DNA from 2 places in the Halomonas sp. THAF5a genome. Region 1 is predicted to be linked to the other one. Evidence: riboswitches for the same ligand, from Rfam matches in the RefSeq annotation. Region 1 holds a riboswitch; the other holds the start of a gene.

Region 1 (7,045 bases):
CCAGCGCGCAGCGGCCGCAGCGCTGATAGTCGCGCCGGGCGTCGCGGTGAAAGGGCGCGGTATCGACCGACGCGCATAGCGGACAGATCAGCATCATCGTATTCTCTTGCCAGGCCATCATTCCGAGGAGACATGCATGCTGTCAGGTCTGGACCACCTGGTCATCACCGTGACCGACATTTCCCGCGCCGTGGATTTCTACTCCCGCGTCCTGGGGCTCGAGGTCCGCTACCGCGACCGTGAACGCGTCGACCTGATGCTGGGCGACATGGCCCTGCGCCTGCACTGGACCGCCACCGACATCGTGCCCCGGGCCGCCACGCCGACCCCCGGCAGCGTGGATCTCTGCGTGCGCAGCCTGCTGCCGCTGGACGAGGTCCAGCGTCACCTGGAGGCGCTGGACGTGGAGGTGGAGCTCGGCCCGGTGCCCCGCCAGGGCGCCACGGGCGAGCTCAGCTCGCTCTACCTGCGCGACCCCGACGGCAACCTCATCGAGATCAGCCGCCCCGTGAAGCCGCAGCCCGCCAGCGCTCCCTGACGCCGCCGCCGGCCTGGGACCGCGACCGGGGCGACCCGGTGTCATTGTCGGCCCCGGTCGGTATCATTGGCCCCAGCCAAGCCACCATCAGGGACGAGCCATGAACGATCCCCTCCCCCGAGAAGACGACCGGGCCGTCGCCGAGCCCGGCGGCGCCCCCGACACGACCATTCCCATCGTGGTCTACGTGCTGCACCTGGCCGGCATGGTCACCGGCGGGCTGACCTCGCTGGTGGCCGTGGTGATCGCCTACGTCTACCGCGGCAACGGGCCCCACTGGCTCGACGAGCACTACCGCTACCAGATTCGCACCTTCTGGCTGGCCCTGCTGTTCTTCGGCGTCTCCGGCCTGCTCACCCTGGTGCTGATCGGCTTTCTGACCTGGCTGGCCGCCGTGGTGTGGCTGGTGATCCGCTGCGTGAAGGGGCTCAAGGCGCTCAACGAGAAGCGGGCACCGGACAACGTCGACACCTGGTGGGTGTGAGCCATGAGCGACGGTGACTCCCACCTGCCGGCCCTTCAGGCTCGCGCCATCGCGACCCTATGGCACGGCCTCGCGAACCGACGCCTGACCACCCTGTGGCGACTGGCCCGGGTCATCGGCCCGCTGGTCGAAAGCGTCAGCCGCCGCGAGCGCCGGGTCACCCGCATCAACCTGGCCGAGGCCTACCCCTCCCGCGGTGACGCCGAGCGGCGCCGGATGGCGCGAGCGAGCCTGACCCACTCCGCCGCCACCATGCTGGAGCTCGGCTTCGCCTGGATGGGCGACCCCGAGCGGGTCGAGGCATCGATCGTCGAGGTGCACGGCCGCGAGCTCCTGGACGAGGCCCGTGCCCAGGGGCGCGGCGTGATCGTACTGGCGCCCCATTTCGGCAACTGGGAGGTGCTGAACTTCTGGCTCTCCGGCCACTTCCCCTTCACCGCCATGTACGAGCCGCCCAAGCTCGCCGGACTGGACCCGGTCATCCGCCGGGGCCGCGAGCGCCGCGGCGCCCGCCTGGTGCCCACCAACCCCCGCGGCGTGGCCGCGCTGCTCAAGGCGCTCAAGCGCTCGGAGGCGGTGGGCATCCTGCCCGACCAGGTGCCCAGCTGGGGCAGCGGTGTCTTCGCGCCCTTCTTCGGCCGGCCCGCCTACACCGCCACCCTGCTGCCCAAGCTGGTGGCCCGCACCGAGGCGCGGGTCGTCACCGGCGTCGCCCTGCGCCTGCCCGGCCGGGGCTACGCCCTGCACTTCCTGGCCGCCGACGAGCGGGTCCACGACCCCGACGAGGCGGTCTCGGCCGCCGGGGTCAACGCCTGCGTGGAGTCGACCATCGCCCTGGACCCGGTCCAGTACCAGTGGGAGTACAAGCGCTATCGCAAGACCCCCGAGGAGGCCGAGGGAAGGCCCGGCTGGAAGCGCTTCCGGCTATACTGAGACCAGGCAAGACTCGGCGACGGCTGGTAAATCCTCGCCGGGATGCTAGAGTAGGCACTTCGCTTGACGGGGTGCCGGTAGAACCGGCTGAGATGGCGCAGGGTGTCGAGACAACGGACGACACCGAGCGCTGGTCCCGTGGAACCTGATCCGGCTAGCACCGGCGTAGGAATCAAGCGGTGACCAGTGCCCTGCCGGCATTCCCCCTGGCCACCCTCTCCCGCCCCGCTTCCGGATCGCCCCTTGACCGGAGGCATGATGGGCTACCGTTTCGACGACCTTACCGCGGCCAGCCAGAACGACTGGCGGGACTATATCGAGCACGCCTTCGTGTGCCGACTCGGCGACGCCACCCTCGAGGAGGGCGCCTTTCGCCACTATCTCCAGCAGGACTACCTGTTCCTGATCCACTTCGCCCGGGCCTACGCCCTGGCCGCCTACAAGAGCCGCGACCTGGGCGAGCTTCGCCACGCCTTCGAGGGCATGAAGACCATCGTCGACGTGGAGCTGGGGCTGCACGTTGAGTACTGCCGCGGCTGGGGCATCACCGAAGAGGACCTGGCGCGCCTGCCCGAGGCCCGCGCGACGATGGCCTACACCCGCTACGTGCTGGACACCGGCCACCGTGGCGACCTGCTCGACCTGCGCGTGGCCCTGGCCCCCTGCCTGGTCGGCTACGGCGAGATCGCCCGCTGGCTCAGCGGCCGGGCCACCACGGTGCGCGGCGCGGCGAACCCCTATGACGCCTGGATCGCCATGTACGAGAGCGAGGCGTACCAGCAGGCCATGGCGGACGAGCGCGCCTGGCTCGACGCCCGCCTGGCGGAGGTGACGCCGGCGCGCTTCGCCCAGCTCACCGACGTGTTCCGCGACGCCACCCGGCTCGAGATCGACTTCTGGCAGATGGGGCTGGATCGCGCGGACTGAGAGATATCTGCCGAGTGAATCAGCTGCCCCCGGATCGGCCCCGGGCTAGATAAACGAGATAAAAGATGATGACACGGCCCGCCATCACGGCGGGCACCACCACGCTTGACGGGGCGCCGTTGATGACGGCTGAGACCATGCGCTTGCCAGCATGGATCCCGTTGAACCTGAACTGGCTAGGACCAGCGTAGGGATCAAGCGACAGGCCGCGTGCCTCCCGGCACCCGGCCCCTGTCCTTCCCACCTGTGTCCTCCCTGCACAAGACCCCGACAATCCAAGGGAGAACACCATGAGCAAGACCGCCCATTTCCTCGCCGAGAGCGCCCGCGTCGACGAGGCCGCCATCCAGCCGCTGCCCGGCTCGCGCAAGGTCTTTGTCACGGGCTCGCGCCCCGATATCCGGGTCCCGTTCCGCGAGATCAGCCTCTCGCCGACCCGCACCTCCGGGGAGGACGAGGCCAACCCGCCGCTGCTGGTCTACGACACCTCCGGCCCCTACACCGACCCCGACGCCGAGATCGATCTGCGACAAGGCCTTCCCGAGCTTCGCCGCGCCTGGATCGAGGAGCGCGGCGACACCGAACTTCTCGACGGGCCGACCTCCGAGTACGGCCGCCGCCGGGCCAACGACCCGATGCTCGCCAACCTGCGCTTCGACCTGACCCGCACGCCCCGTCGCGCCAAGGCAGGCAAGAACGTCACCCAGCTCCACTACGCCCGCCAGGGCATCGTCACCCCGGAGATGGAGTTCATCGCCATCCGCGAGAACCAGCGTCGCCAGGCGCTTTCTGCAAAGTACTCTGGCACCGAGGAGGTCGAGCGCATCCTCGGCCACCAGCACGCCGGCCAGGGCTTCGGCGCGCGCCTGCCCGAGGAGATCACCCCGGAGTTCGTGCGCGATGAGGTGGCCGCCGGCCGGGCGATCATCCCCTGCAACATCAACCACCCGGAGTCCGAGCCGATGATCATCGGCCGCAATTTCCTGGTGAAGATCAACGGCAACCTCGGCAACTCGGCGGTCACTTCCTCCATCGAGGACGAGGTCGACAAGATGACCTGGGGCATCCGCTGGGGCTCGGACACCATCATGGACCTCTCCACCGGGCAGAACATCCACGAGACCCGGGAGTGGATCATCCGCAACGCCCCGGTGCCGATCGGCACCGTGCCGATCTACCAGGCGCTGGAGAAGGTGGGCGGCGTGGCCGAGGATCTGACCTGGGAGGTGTTCCGCGACACCCTGATCGAGCAGGCCGAGCAGGGCGTGGACTACTTCACCATCCACGCCGGCGTGCTGCTGCGCTACGTGCCGCTGACCGCCAAGCGGGTCACCGGCATCGTCTCCCGGGGCGGGTCGATCATGGCCAAGTGGTGCCTCTACCACCACCGGGAGAGCTTCCTCTACACCCACTTCGAGGAGATCTGCGAGATCTGCAAGCAGTATGACGTCGCCTTCTCGCTGGGCGACGGCCTGCGCCCGGGCTCGGTGGCCGACGCCAACGACGAGGCGCAGTTCGCCGAGCTCGAGACCCTCGGTGAGCTGACCCGCATCGCCTGGCGGCACGACGTCCAGGTGATGATCGAGGGCCCCGGCCACGTGCCCATGCACCTGATCAAGGAGAACATGGACAAGCAGCTCACCGAGTGCGATGAGGCGCCCTTCTACACCCTCGGGCCGCTGACCACCGACATCGCGCCGGGCTACGACCACATCACCTCAGGCATCGGTGCTGCCATGATCGGCTGGTACGGCTGCGCCATGCTCTGCTACGTCACGCCCAAGGAGCACCTGGGCCTGCCCAACAAGGACGACGTCAAGACCGGCATCATCACCTACAAGATCGCCGCCCACGCCGCCGACCTCGCCAAGGGTCACCCGGCCGCCCAGCGCCGCGACAATGCGCTGTCGAAGGCGCGCTTCGAGTTCCGTTGGGAGGACCAGTTCAACCTCGGCCTCGACCCCGACACCGCCCGGGAGTACCACGACGAGACCCTGCCCAAGGACTCCGCCAAGGTGGCGCACTTCTGCTCGATGTGCGGGCCGAAGTTCTGCTCGATGAAGATCAGCCAGGAGGTCCGCGACTCGTTCTTGAAGAGCGAGGCCAAGGACAAGGGCATCGACGGCAACCCCGAGTTGGTAGAACGAGAGACGGTGGAGCGAGGCATGCAGGAGCAGGCCGAGAAGTTCCGCCAGGAGGGGGCCGAGATCTACCAGGAGGTCTGAGGCAACGCCGCGACCGTCACCGTCCGTGACGGTCGCGAGCTGCCCTATACACACGCAAACGCCCCCGCCGGTTAGTCAGCGGGGGCGTTTTTTGCATGGCGCGGCGAACGTGCGCCCGGCGCTTAGAAGCGGAACGTCATCCCGACGCTCGCGGCGTCGAAGGTGTAGTTCGACTCGTCCAGGTAGCGGACGTAGTCGGCCCCGAGGGCGAGGTTCGGGGCCACGTCGAACTCGGCGCCACCGCCCCAGGAGAAGCCGGTCTCGTCGTCGACATCGAAGTCCACCTCGGTGAAACCGGCCAGGCCGTAGAGGCGGAAGTCCGGCGTGATGGGCAGGATGCCCTTGGCATAGGCGCCGGCCAGGTAGTCGAGCTCGACGCCGTCGTCGGAGCCACCGCCGCCGAGGTGGCCCTCGAGGGCGAAGTAGTCGTTGAAGGCCACGCCGCCGCGCAGGCGCAGGCCGGTGCTGTCGGCCTTGCCGGGGCCGCGGTCCGGATCCAGCTCCCAGAACAGGGCGTCGCCGCCGAGGTAGGGGCTCGGGTCGTAGGTCATCGGGCTGCCCTGAGCCAGGGCGCTGGTGCCGGCCAGCAGCAGGGCGGTGGAGACGGCAGAGATCGTGAGGGTCTTCATGGCAGCTCTCCAGTTAGAAAACACTGTTTTCATTCACCGCTTCATTCTGGTACAGCTTAGACCAAGGTGCAATGCTCGAGGCGGTGGGTCGCGATAGGGGGCAAGAAGATGCGCCGCGACGGCATCGCCGTTCGCGATCTACGTCACTGTTTCACATCGCGCAACGTGTTAATTTCGCGAGCATCAGGCGCCGTGCCCGCCCGCTCGCCGACGCGCGTTCGCCCGGCGCCCCACGCTGTCGTAAGGATGTGTGATGAACGACCCGGTACTGGTCATCAACTGCGGCTCCTCCTCGATCAAGTACGCCCTGGTGCCCGCCTCCCCCGGCGCGCCGCGCCTCTCCGGCCTGGCCGAGCGCCTGGGCGACGAGGACGCCCGCCTCGTCGGCGTGGACAGCGACGGGCGCACCTTCTCGCGTCCGCTGCACGGAGCCGGCCATGTCGAGGCCATGGCGGCGATCCTCGAGGGCCTCGAGGGGCAGCGCCCCGGGGCGGTGGGCCATCGCGTCGTCCACGGCGGCGAGCGCTTCACCCGCGCCACCCGCATCGACGCCGCCGTGAAGCGCGCCATCGAGGCCACCGTGGCCATGGCGCCGCTGCACAACCCGGCCAACCTGGCGGGCCTGGCGGCCACCGAGGCGCTGTTCCCCGACCTGCCCCAGGTGGCGGTCTTCGATACCGCCTTCCACCAGAGCCTGCCCCCGCGCGCCTATCGCTATGCCCTGCCGGATACCCTCTACCGCCGCCACGGCATCCGCCGCTACGGCTTCCACGGCAGCAGCCACGCCTATGTAAGCGCGCGGGTCGCGGCCCTGAGCGAGCGCCGCGACGGCGGCTGGCTGATCGCCCACCTGGGCAACGGCTGCTCGACCTGCGCGGTGTGGCAGGGGGCGAGCGTCGACACCAGCATGGGCCTGACGCCGCTGGAGGGCCTGGTGATGGGCACCCGCAGCGGCGACGTCGATCCCGGCCTGCACCTCCACCTGGCCCGCCAGCTGGGATGGTCGCTGGAGCGTATCGACACCCTGCTCAACAAGGAGAGCGGCCTGCTCGGCCTCTCCGGGCTCTCCAACGACATGCGCCGCCTGCACCAGGCCGCCGCCGAGCACCACGCGGGGGCGGAGCTCGCCATCGAGGTCTTCTGCTACCGCCTGGCCAAGTCGATGGCGGGCCTCACCTGTGCCCTGCCGCGCCTGGACGGCGTCGTTTTCACCGGCGGCATCGGCGAGAACGACAGCGCGGTGCGCGCCCGGGTCGTCGAGCAGCTGCGCCACTTCGGCCTGCGCGTGGACGCCTCGGCCAACGCCGCG
Region 2 (7,045 bases), 150 kb from region 1:
ACGGCTCGGTGGCGCTGTTCAGCGTGCTGCTCGCCGACATCCCCGGCTGGTTCGCCGTGGGCCTGATCTTCCTCGGCCTGGCGCTGGTCATGAGCAGCGCCGACACCACCCTGAGCGCCGCCTCGAGCATGATCGCCGTCGACGGCGGACGGCTGCTGCCCGGCGCCAGCGACCAGCGGCTGATGCGCCTGTCGCGGTGGCTGATCCTGCTGCTGGCGCTGCCGGTGACCTTCGTCGCCGCCCAGGGCTACAGCGTGCTCTACCTCTTCCTGCTGGCCGACCTTCTCTGCTGCGCGGCGGCCTTCCCGGTCTTCTTCGGGCTCTTCAACCGCCGCTTCGATGGGCGTGCCGCGGTGCTCGCCACCGTCAGCGGCCTGATCGCCGGCCTCACCCTCTTCCCGGCCCCGGGCGATGCCCTGACCACGCTCATGGAGTCCTTCCTGCTCGCCACCTTCATGCCGGTCGTGACGGGCCTGGCGCTGCTGGTAGTGCTTCCGGCCAAGCAGCGCTTCGACTTCGCGGTGCTGAGCGCCGGCGCGCGACGCTTCGAGGGGTAAGCACCTTTCGCCTCACACGACAACGCCCCTCGAACGGGGCGTTTTTTTATGGTTCTTCGCAGATCAGCGTGAAACAGGCAGGGCTTGAGGCGAGGGCTGGATAGAGAAACGGCGGTGAATCCGAGTAAGCTGATATTCGCCAAAACGTCAGCCTACGGACACCGCCGTTGCCATGGATGCTACCCCGCTCAGCCTGTTCTGGAAAGGGTTCACTGTCGCCCACCACGAGTTCCTGGATCCTCAGACGCTACGGCTCCAGTTGGAGCCCGATGACCTGACCCCGCCTGTCTGCAGCGGCTGTGACCACGCCTGTTGCCTGGTCCATGACGTGCATCGCCGGCGCGTCCGCGAGGCGCCGCTGCTGATCTACCGAGTGGAGCTGGATGTCCCGGTGCGGCGCCTGCGCTGCCCGACCTGTGGTCCGACACGAGAGCGCATCGACTGGCTACCCGGGCGCTCGCCGGTCACCACCACACTGCGCCAGTGGGTGGAGCGCCTGGTCACGTTGCTGCCGATCCGGCATGTCGCGGATCTGGTCGGCTTGCACTGGCATACCGTCAAGACCATCGACAAGCAGCGCCTGCAACGCGACCTGCCGGCACCGGATCCGACACGCTTGCGGCGGCTGATGATGGACGAGTTTGCCCTGCACAAGGGACACCGCTACGCCACCGTGGTCGCCTGCGCCGACACTCAGCAGGTGGTATGGATCGGCGAAGGCCGCTCCCGCGAGTCGATCCGCCCCTTCTTCGCGTGGCTGGGCGAGGCACGAGAGCTGATCGAGGCCGTGGCCATGGACATGAACTCGGCCTTCGATTGTGAGGTGAAGGACCAGTGCCCCAACGCCGAGGTGGTCTACGACCGCTTCCACGTGGTGGCCAAGTACGGGCGCGAAGTGATGGATCGGGTACGCGTCGATCAGGCTAACCAGCTGCGCGACGACAAGGCGGCCCGCAAGGTGATCAAGGGCAGTCGTTGGCTGCTGCTGCGCAACGCCGACAATCTCAAGCCCGAGCAGGCGGTGAAGCTGGAGGAGCTGCTGGCGGCCAATGCGTCACTGACCACGGCGTACCTGCTCAAGGATCAGCTCAAGACCCTGTGGTTTGCCGACGACGAAGCCACCGCCCGAAACGCCTGGCAGGAGTGGCATGCCATGGCGACCAGCAGTGGCATCGAGGCCTTGGAACGTTTCGCCAAGCGGTTGGTCCCGTACCTCGAAGGGATCCTGTCCAGCGCCCGGCACCGGCTGAACACCAGCGTGCTGGAGGGCATGAACAACCGGATCAAGGTCATCAAGCGGATGGCCTACGGGTATCGCGACACGGCGTACTTCTTCCTGAAGATCCGTGCCGCATTTCCCGGCAAAGTGCGATGAACCTTTTATTTTGGGGAACCGCTATCGTGAGCGGATCGCCAGGAGGTTCAGCCCGGCGGGCGTTCGAGGCCGAGGTGGCCGCGCAGGGTGGTGGTGGTGTACGCCTCGCGGAAGAGGCCGCGGCGCTGCAGCTCCGGCACCACCTGGTCGACGAAGTCCTCGATCCCGCCGGGCAGCGACGGCGGCATCAGGTTGAAGCCGTCCGCGCCGCGGCCGTGGAACCAGCGCTCCATCTCGTCGACGATGCTCTCCGGGGTGCCGATCATGGTGCAGTGGCCGCCGCCGGCGGCGAGCCGCCCGAGCAGCTGGCGCAGGGTCGGCCGCTCGGTCTCGATGATGCGCAGGATGGTGGCGTAGCGGCCCTGGGGGCCGCGGAACTCGGCGAGCGGCGGCAGCGGCGGCACCGGCGCGTCCAGCTCCCAGTCACTGCAGTCCTGCTCGATGAACAGCCCCAGCTGGCGCAGCGAGGCCGCCACCGGCAGGCACTCGTCCAGCGCGCGCTGCTTGGCCCGGGCCTCCTCCATGGTGGAGCCGACGTAGGTGACGAGTCCCGGCAGGATCGGCACCGGCGCGGTACGCCCGGCCGCCGCCACCCGATCCTTGATGTCTCGGTAGTAGTCCTGGGCGGTCGCGAGGTCGTAGGCGACCGCGTAGATCGCCTCGGCATAGCGCGCCGCCAGGTCGCGCCCCTGGGAGGAGGCGCCCGCCTGCACCAGCACCGGATGGCCCTGGGGCGGGCGCGGCAGATTCAGGGGCCCGTCCACCAGGAAGTGCTTGCCGTGATGGTGGATCTTCTGCACCTTGTCCGGGTCGGCATAGCGCCCGTGTCGGTCGCGCTCGATGGCGTCATCGGCCCAGCTGTCCCAGAGAGCCAGCACCGTCTGCACGAACTCCTCGGCGCGGGCGTAGCGCTCGGCGTGCGCTGGCATGGCTTGATAGCCGTGGTTGCGCGCCTCGCTGTCGAACATCGAGGTCACCACGTTCCAGCCCACGCGCCCACCGGAGATGTGGTCCAGCGAGCCCACCAGCCGGGCCGCGTGGAAGGGCGTGTAGAAGGTGCTGGAGAGCGTGCTGATCAGGCCGATATGTCGGGTGGCGCGACTCATGGCGGAGAGCGCGGTCAGCGGCTCGAGATGCCAGTTGAAGCCGTCCTCCACGCTGCCGGCGCTCATGCCGTCGGCGAAGAACACCGCATCCAGCTTGCCGCGCTCGGCGGTGCGGGCCAGGGACTCGTAGTAGGCGATGTCGCCGAGCCGCTCGGCGCTGGAGTCGGGGTGGCGCCAGGCCGCGCGGTGGTGGCCGGCGCCCATCACGAACAGGTTGAGGTGCAGCGTCTCGTCGGGGCTTCGTGGTTGCATCATCCTTTCACCAGCCCGCCGTCGACGATCAGGTTCTGACCGGTGACCGCCCTCGCCCAGGGCGAGGCGAAGAACAGCGCCGCGTCGGCGAACTCCTCCGGCGTGGTCACCCGGCGCAGCGGGGTGTTCTGGGCGATCAGATCGAAGACCGCCTCCGGGGTCGCGCTGGACGCATCGGTGGTGCGCAGCAGGCCGCCGGAGATCATGTTCACGGTGATGTTGTCGGGCCCCAGGTCATTGGCGAGGGTGCGGGTCAGCGAGAGCAGCGCGGCCTTGCCGGCGGTGTAGTCGTGATAGGGCACGACGGGATTCTGGAAGAGGTTGGTGCCGACGTTGATGATGCGCCCGCCGCCCTGCTCGCGCATGCCGGCCAGCGCCGCCTGGATGGTATTGAGCGCGCCCCGGTTGACCCCCTCGAGCTGCTGCTGGAGGTGCGACCAGTCCAGCGCGTCGGCGCCGGGCCGCGCATCGCCGTTGAAGGTGAAGTCGGGCAGGGCGTTGTTGACCACGGTGGTGACCGGGGCGCCGAAGTGGGCCTGCGCCTGCTCGAACAGCTCCTTGACCGCCTCGGGATCGCGCACGTCGGCCTGCACGGCCAGGGCCCGCTCCGGGGCTTCCTTCACCAGCGTCTCGGCGGCCTCACGGCTCTGGTAGTAGTTGATCACCACGCGGGCGCCCTGATCGAGGAAGGCCCGGGTCAGTCGGGCACCGAGACCGCGGGCGCCGCCGGTGACGAGCACCACCTGCTGATCGAGGGGGAGAGAGGAAACGGCCATGAGAACTCCTTGCGACGCGGCAAGGGACGCCGCGCTGGAGCCGGCCGACATCCCTTCGCCAGTGTGAACTGGATCAGGTTCGACGGGTATCATCTCAGCGGCCGTGGCCGCACCCCGTGTCTGGGGCCACCATAGCGCATTCGGACAGGCAGCAACAGCCGGGGTGGCGTGATGGCTCGTGACGGGCGACGTGGTCTGACCGGAGAGGTCATGGCATCTGGTGGATGCGGAAAACGAGATACGACGAAACATCACCAGCCAGGCGGGCGCCTTGACTCATGATCGATATCTGGGAGGGTCATGCAAGATTGGAGCGGGAAAGGAGATGCGATGGGGCTGCCATCAGCCGGACTGGCGCCCCAGCTCATGACCCGAGCCTTGGCCTATCCGATAGGGAGTACTTAACAAGATTGGAGCGGGAAAGGAGATGCGATCGGACTGGCGCCCCAGCTCACGACGCGAGCCTTGGCTTGTCCGATAGGGAGTACTTAACAAGATTGGAGCGGGAAAGGAGATTCGATCGGACTGGCGCCCCAGCTCATGACCCGAGCCTTGGCCTAACCGATAGGGAGTACTTAACAAGATTGGAGCGGGAAAGGAGATTCGAACTCCCGACCCTCGCCTTGGCAAGGCGATGCTCTACCACTGAGCTATTCCCGCTTATCTGGTACGTGCTTGAGAGAAGTGGCGTCCCATAGGGGGTTCGAACCCCTGTTACCGCCGTGAAAGGGCGGTGTCCTAGGCCACTAGACGAATGGGACGCAATCATCACTCGAAAGAGCGAATGGAGCGGGAAAGGAGATTCGAACTCCCGACCCTCGCCTTGGCAAGGCGATGCTCTACCACTGAGCTATTCCCGCTTGGTCTTCTCGCACTGTGTTGCCACCGGATGTCGAAGGTGGCGTCCCATAGGGGGTTCGAACCCCTGTTACCGCCGTGAAAGGGCGGTGTCCTAGACCACTAGACGAATGGGACGCAAATTGTACCTTCAAACTACGCTCTTCCCGAGGAAAGATGGAGCGGGAAAGGAGATTCGAACTCCCGACCCTCGCCTTGGCAAGGCGATGCTCTACCACTGAGCTATTCCCGCACTCCGGCACCTGAACGAATCGAGTGGCGTCCCATAGGGGGTTCGAACCCCTGTTACCGCCGTGAAAGGGCGGTGTCCTGGACCACTAGACGAATGGGACGCATTGGCTCGCCTCGTCGAGGTGCGGCGAATATTACCGACACCCCCGGGGTGTGTCAAGCACCTCTCGTCGCTCGTTGATATCGCGTGACCTGTCACGGGCCGCGACTGGAAACCCCCGCCCCGTGAGATGTCAGAATGAGGGCGAGACGCCGAGCCTGCCGCCGGCTCCACGACGCAATGAGGAGAGAGGCCATGCGCAGCAAGATCCACAAGAGCGACGCCGAGTGGCGTGAGCAGCTGACGCCGGAGCAGTACCGCGTCACCCGCGAGAAAGGCACCGAACCGGCATTCAGCGGCAAGTACCATGTGAGCGACGAGCACGGCATCTACCACTGCGTGTGCTGCAATGCGCCGCTGTTCGAGAACGAGCACAAGTTCAACGCCGGCTGCGGCTGGCCGAGCTTCGACCGCCCCTTCACGCCGAAGTGCGTCGAGGAGCACGCCGACACCAGCCACGGCATGCAGCGCACCGAGGTGACCTGCGCCCGCTGCGACGCCCACCTCGGCCACGTCTTCCCCGACGGCCCGCCGGAGACCACCGGGCTTCGCTACTGCATCAACTCGGTGGCGATCGCCTTCCACGCCGGCGAGTAGCCCAGCCCCTCGAGCGCCCCGCTCGGCGACGGCCGTCCATCTGCTATGATGGGCGGCCGTTTTTATTCACGCTCACGCAGGAGAGGCTCGATGCTCGGCTGGTTTCCGGGACACATGAACAAGGCGCGCCGGCAGATCCTCGAGGCGCTGCCGGAGATCGACGTGGTGATCGAGGTGCTCGACGCCCGTCTGCCCTACTCCAGCGCCAACCCCATGCTCGCCGAGCTGACGCGCCACAAGCCGGTACTCAAGATCCTCTCGCGCGCCGACCTGGCCGACCCCGAGCGCACCCGCGAGTGGACGGCCTTCTTCGACGCCCAGGCCGACACCCGGGCCCTGGCCGTGACCACCACCCAGGCCCGCGAGCTCAAGCGCATCCCCAAGCTGTGCCACGAGCTGGCCGGCCAGGTGCGCGCCGACCGCGACGTGCGGGTGATGGTCATGGGCATCCCCAACGTCGGCAAGTCGACGCTGATCAACGGCCTGGCCGGGCGCACCATCGCCAAGACCGGCAACGAGCCTGCCGTCACCAAGCGCCAGCAGAAGGTGCGCATCGGCGGCCGGGTAGCGCTGATCGATACCCCCGGGGTGCTGTGGCCGAAGATCGAGGATCAGGCGAGCGCCCACCGCCTGGCGGCGAGCGGCGCCATCCGCGACACCGCCATCGACTACGTCGACGTCGCCGTGGTCGCCGCCGCCGAGCTGGCCCGCCGCTATCCCGAGGCGCTCAGCGCGCGCTACAAGCTCAAGTCGCTGCCGGCCTATACGGCGCACCCCGACGCCGACCAGGTGGAGGCCGACGGCCCCGAGCGAGTCGACCTGCTGGCCCTGTGCGGCTACGACGGCCATGCCATCCTCAGCGAGATCGCGTCAAAGCGCGGCGGCCTGCGCGCCGGCGGCGAGGTCGACCTGCACCGCGGCGCCGAGGTACTGCTCCACGAGCTGCGCGACGGCAAGCTCGGCCGCCTGACCCTGGAGACCCCGGCGGACATCCCGCCCGAGCCGGAGCCGGAGGAAGCACCCCGCGAGGATGGTGGCGACGAGGCCGAACCCGCATAATCGCAGGCGACGCCGACGAACAACGACCGCCCGCCAGAGGCGGCACACGGACATCACTGGATTCAGCGCCCATGGATACCCCCCCGATCAGGAAATCGCACAAGCTCGAGAACGTCTGCTACGACATCCGCGGC

The links. A riboswitch is a leader RNA that binds a small molecule or an ion and turns the genes downstream of it on or off. The one in region 1 is predicted to bind thiamine pyrophosphate.
Region 2: it holds a riboswitch for thiamine pyrophosphate, as region 1 does, so the genes downstream of both, FIU83_RS04890 (3-oxoacyl-ACP reductase) here and thiC (phosphomethylpyrimidine synthase ThiC) in region 1, are expected to answer to the same signal.

What each region holds. Positions count from the first base shown of each region.
Region 1 covers NZ_CP045417.1:935,195-942,239, reverse strand. Annotated here, with positions in the region: gene FIU83_RS04230 (class I SAM-dependent methyltransferase) at 1-97, opposite strand, end outside; gene FIU83_RS04225 (VOC family protein) at 137-538, shown strand; gene FIU83_RS04220 (hypothetical protein) at 639-1,022, shown strand; gene FIU83_RS04215 (lysophospholipid acyltransferase family protein) at 1,026-1,955, shown strand; TPP riboswitch at 2,013-2,144, shown strand; gene tenA (thiaminase II) at 2,214-2,882, shown strand; TPP riboswitch at 2,982-3,093, shown strand; gene thiC (phosphomethylpyrimidine synthase ThiC) at 3,173-5,107, shown strand; gene FIU83_RS04200 (porin family protein) at 5,230-5,736, opposite strand; gene FIU83_RS04195 (acetate/propionate family kinase) at 5,990-7,045, shown strand, end outside.
Region 2 covers NZ_CP045417.1:1,086,044-1,093,088, reverse strand. Annotated here, with positions in the region: gene FIU83_RS04905 (sodium:solute symporter) at 1-557, shown strand, start outside; gene FIU83_RS04900 (ISL3 family transposase) at 730-1,932, shown strand; gene FIU83_RS04895 (LLM class flavin-dependent oxidoreductase) at 1,980-3,293, opposite strand; gene FIU83_RS04890 (3-oxoacyl-ACP reductase) at 3,290-4,066, opposite strand; TPP riboswitch at 4,100-4,193, opposite strand; tRNA gene FIU83_RS04885 (tRNA-Gly) at 4,652-4,726, opposite strand; tRNA gene FIU83_RS04880 (tRNA-Glu) at 4,752-4,827, opposite strand; tRNA gene FIU83_RS04875 (tRNA-Gly) at 4,852-4,926, opposite strand; tRNA gene FIU83_RS04870 (tRNA-Glu) at 4,966-5,041, opposite strand; tRNA gene FIU83_RS04865 (tRNA-Gly) at 5,082-5,156, opposite strand; tRNA gene FIU83_RS04860 (tRNA-Glu) at 5,181-5,256, opposite strand; gene msrB (peptide-methionine (R)-S-oxide reductase MsrB) at 5,451-5,852, shown strand; gene ylqF (ribosome biogenesis GTPase YlqF) at 5,943-6,911, shown strand; gene FIU83_RS04845 (pyridoxal phosphate-dependent aminotransferase) at 6,983-7,045, shown strand, end outside.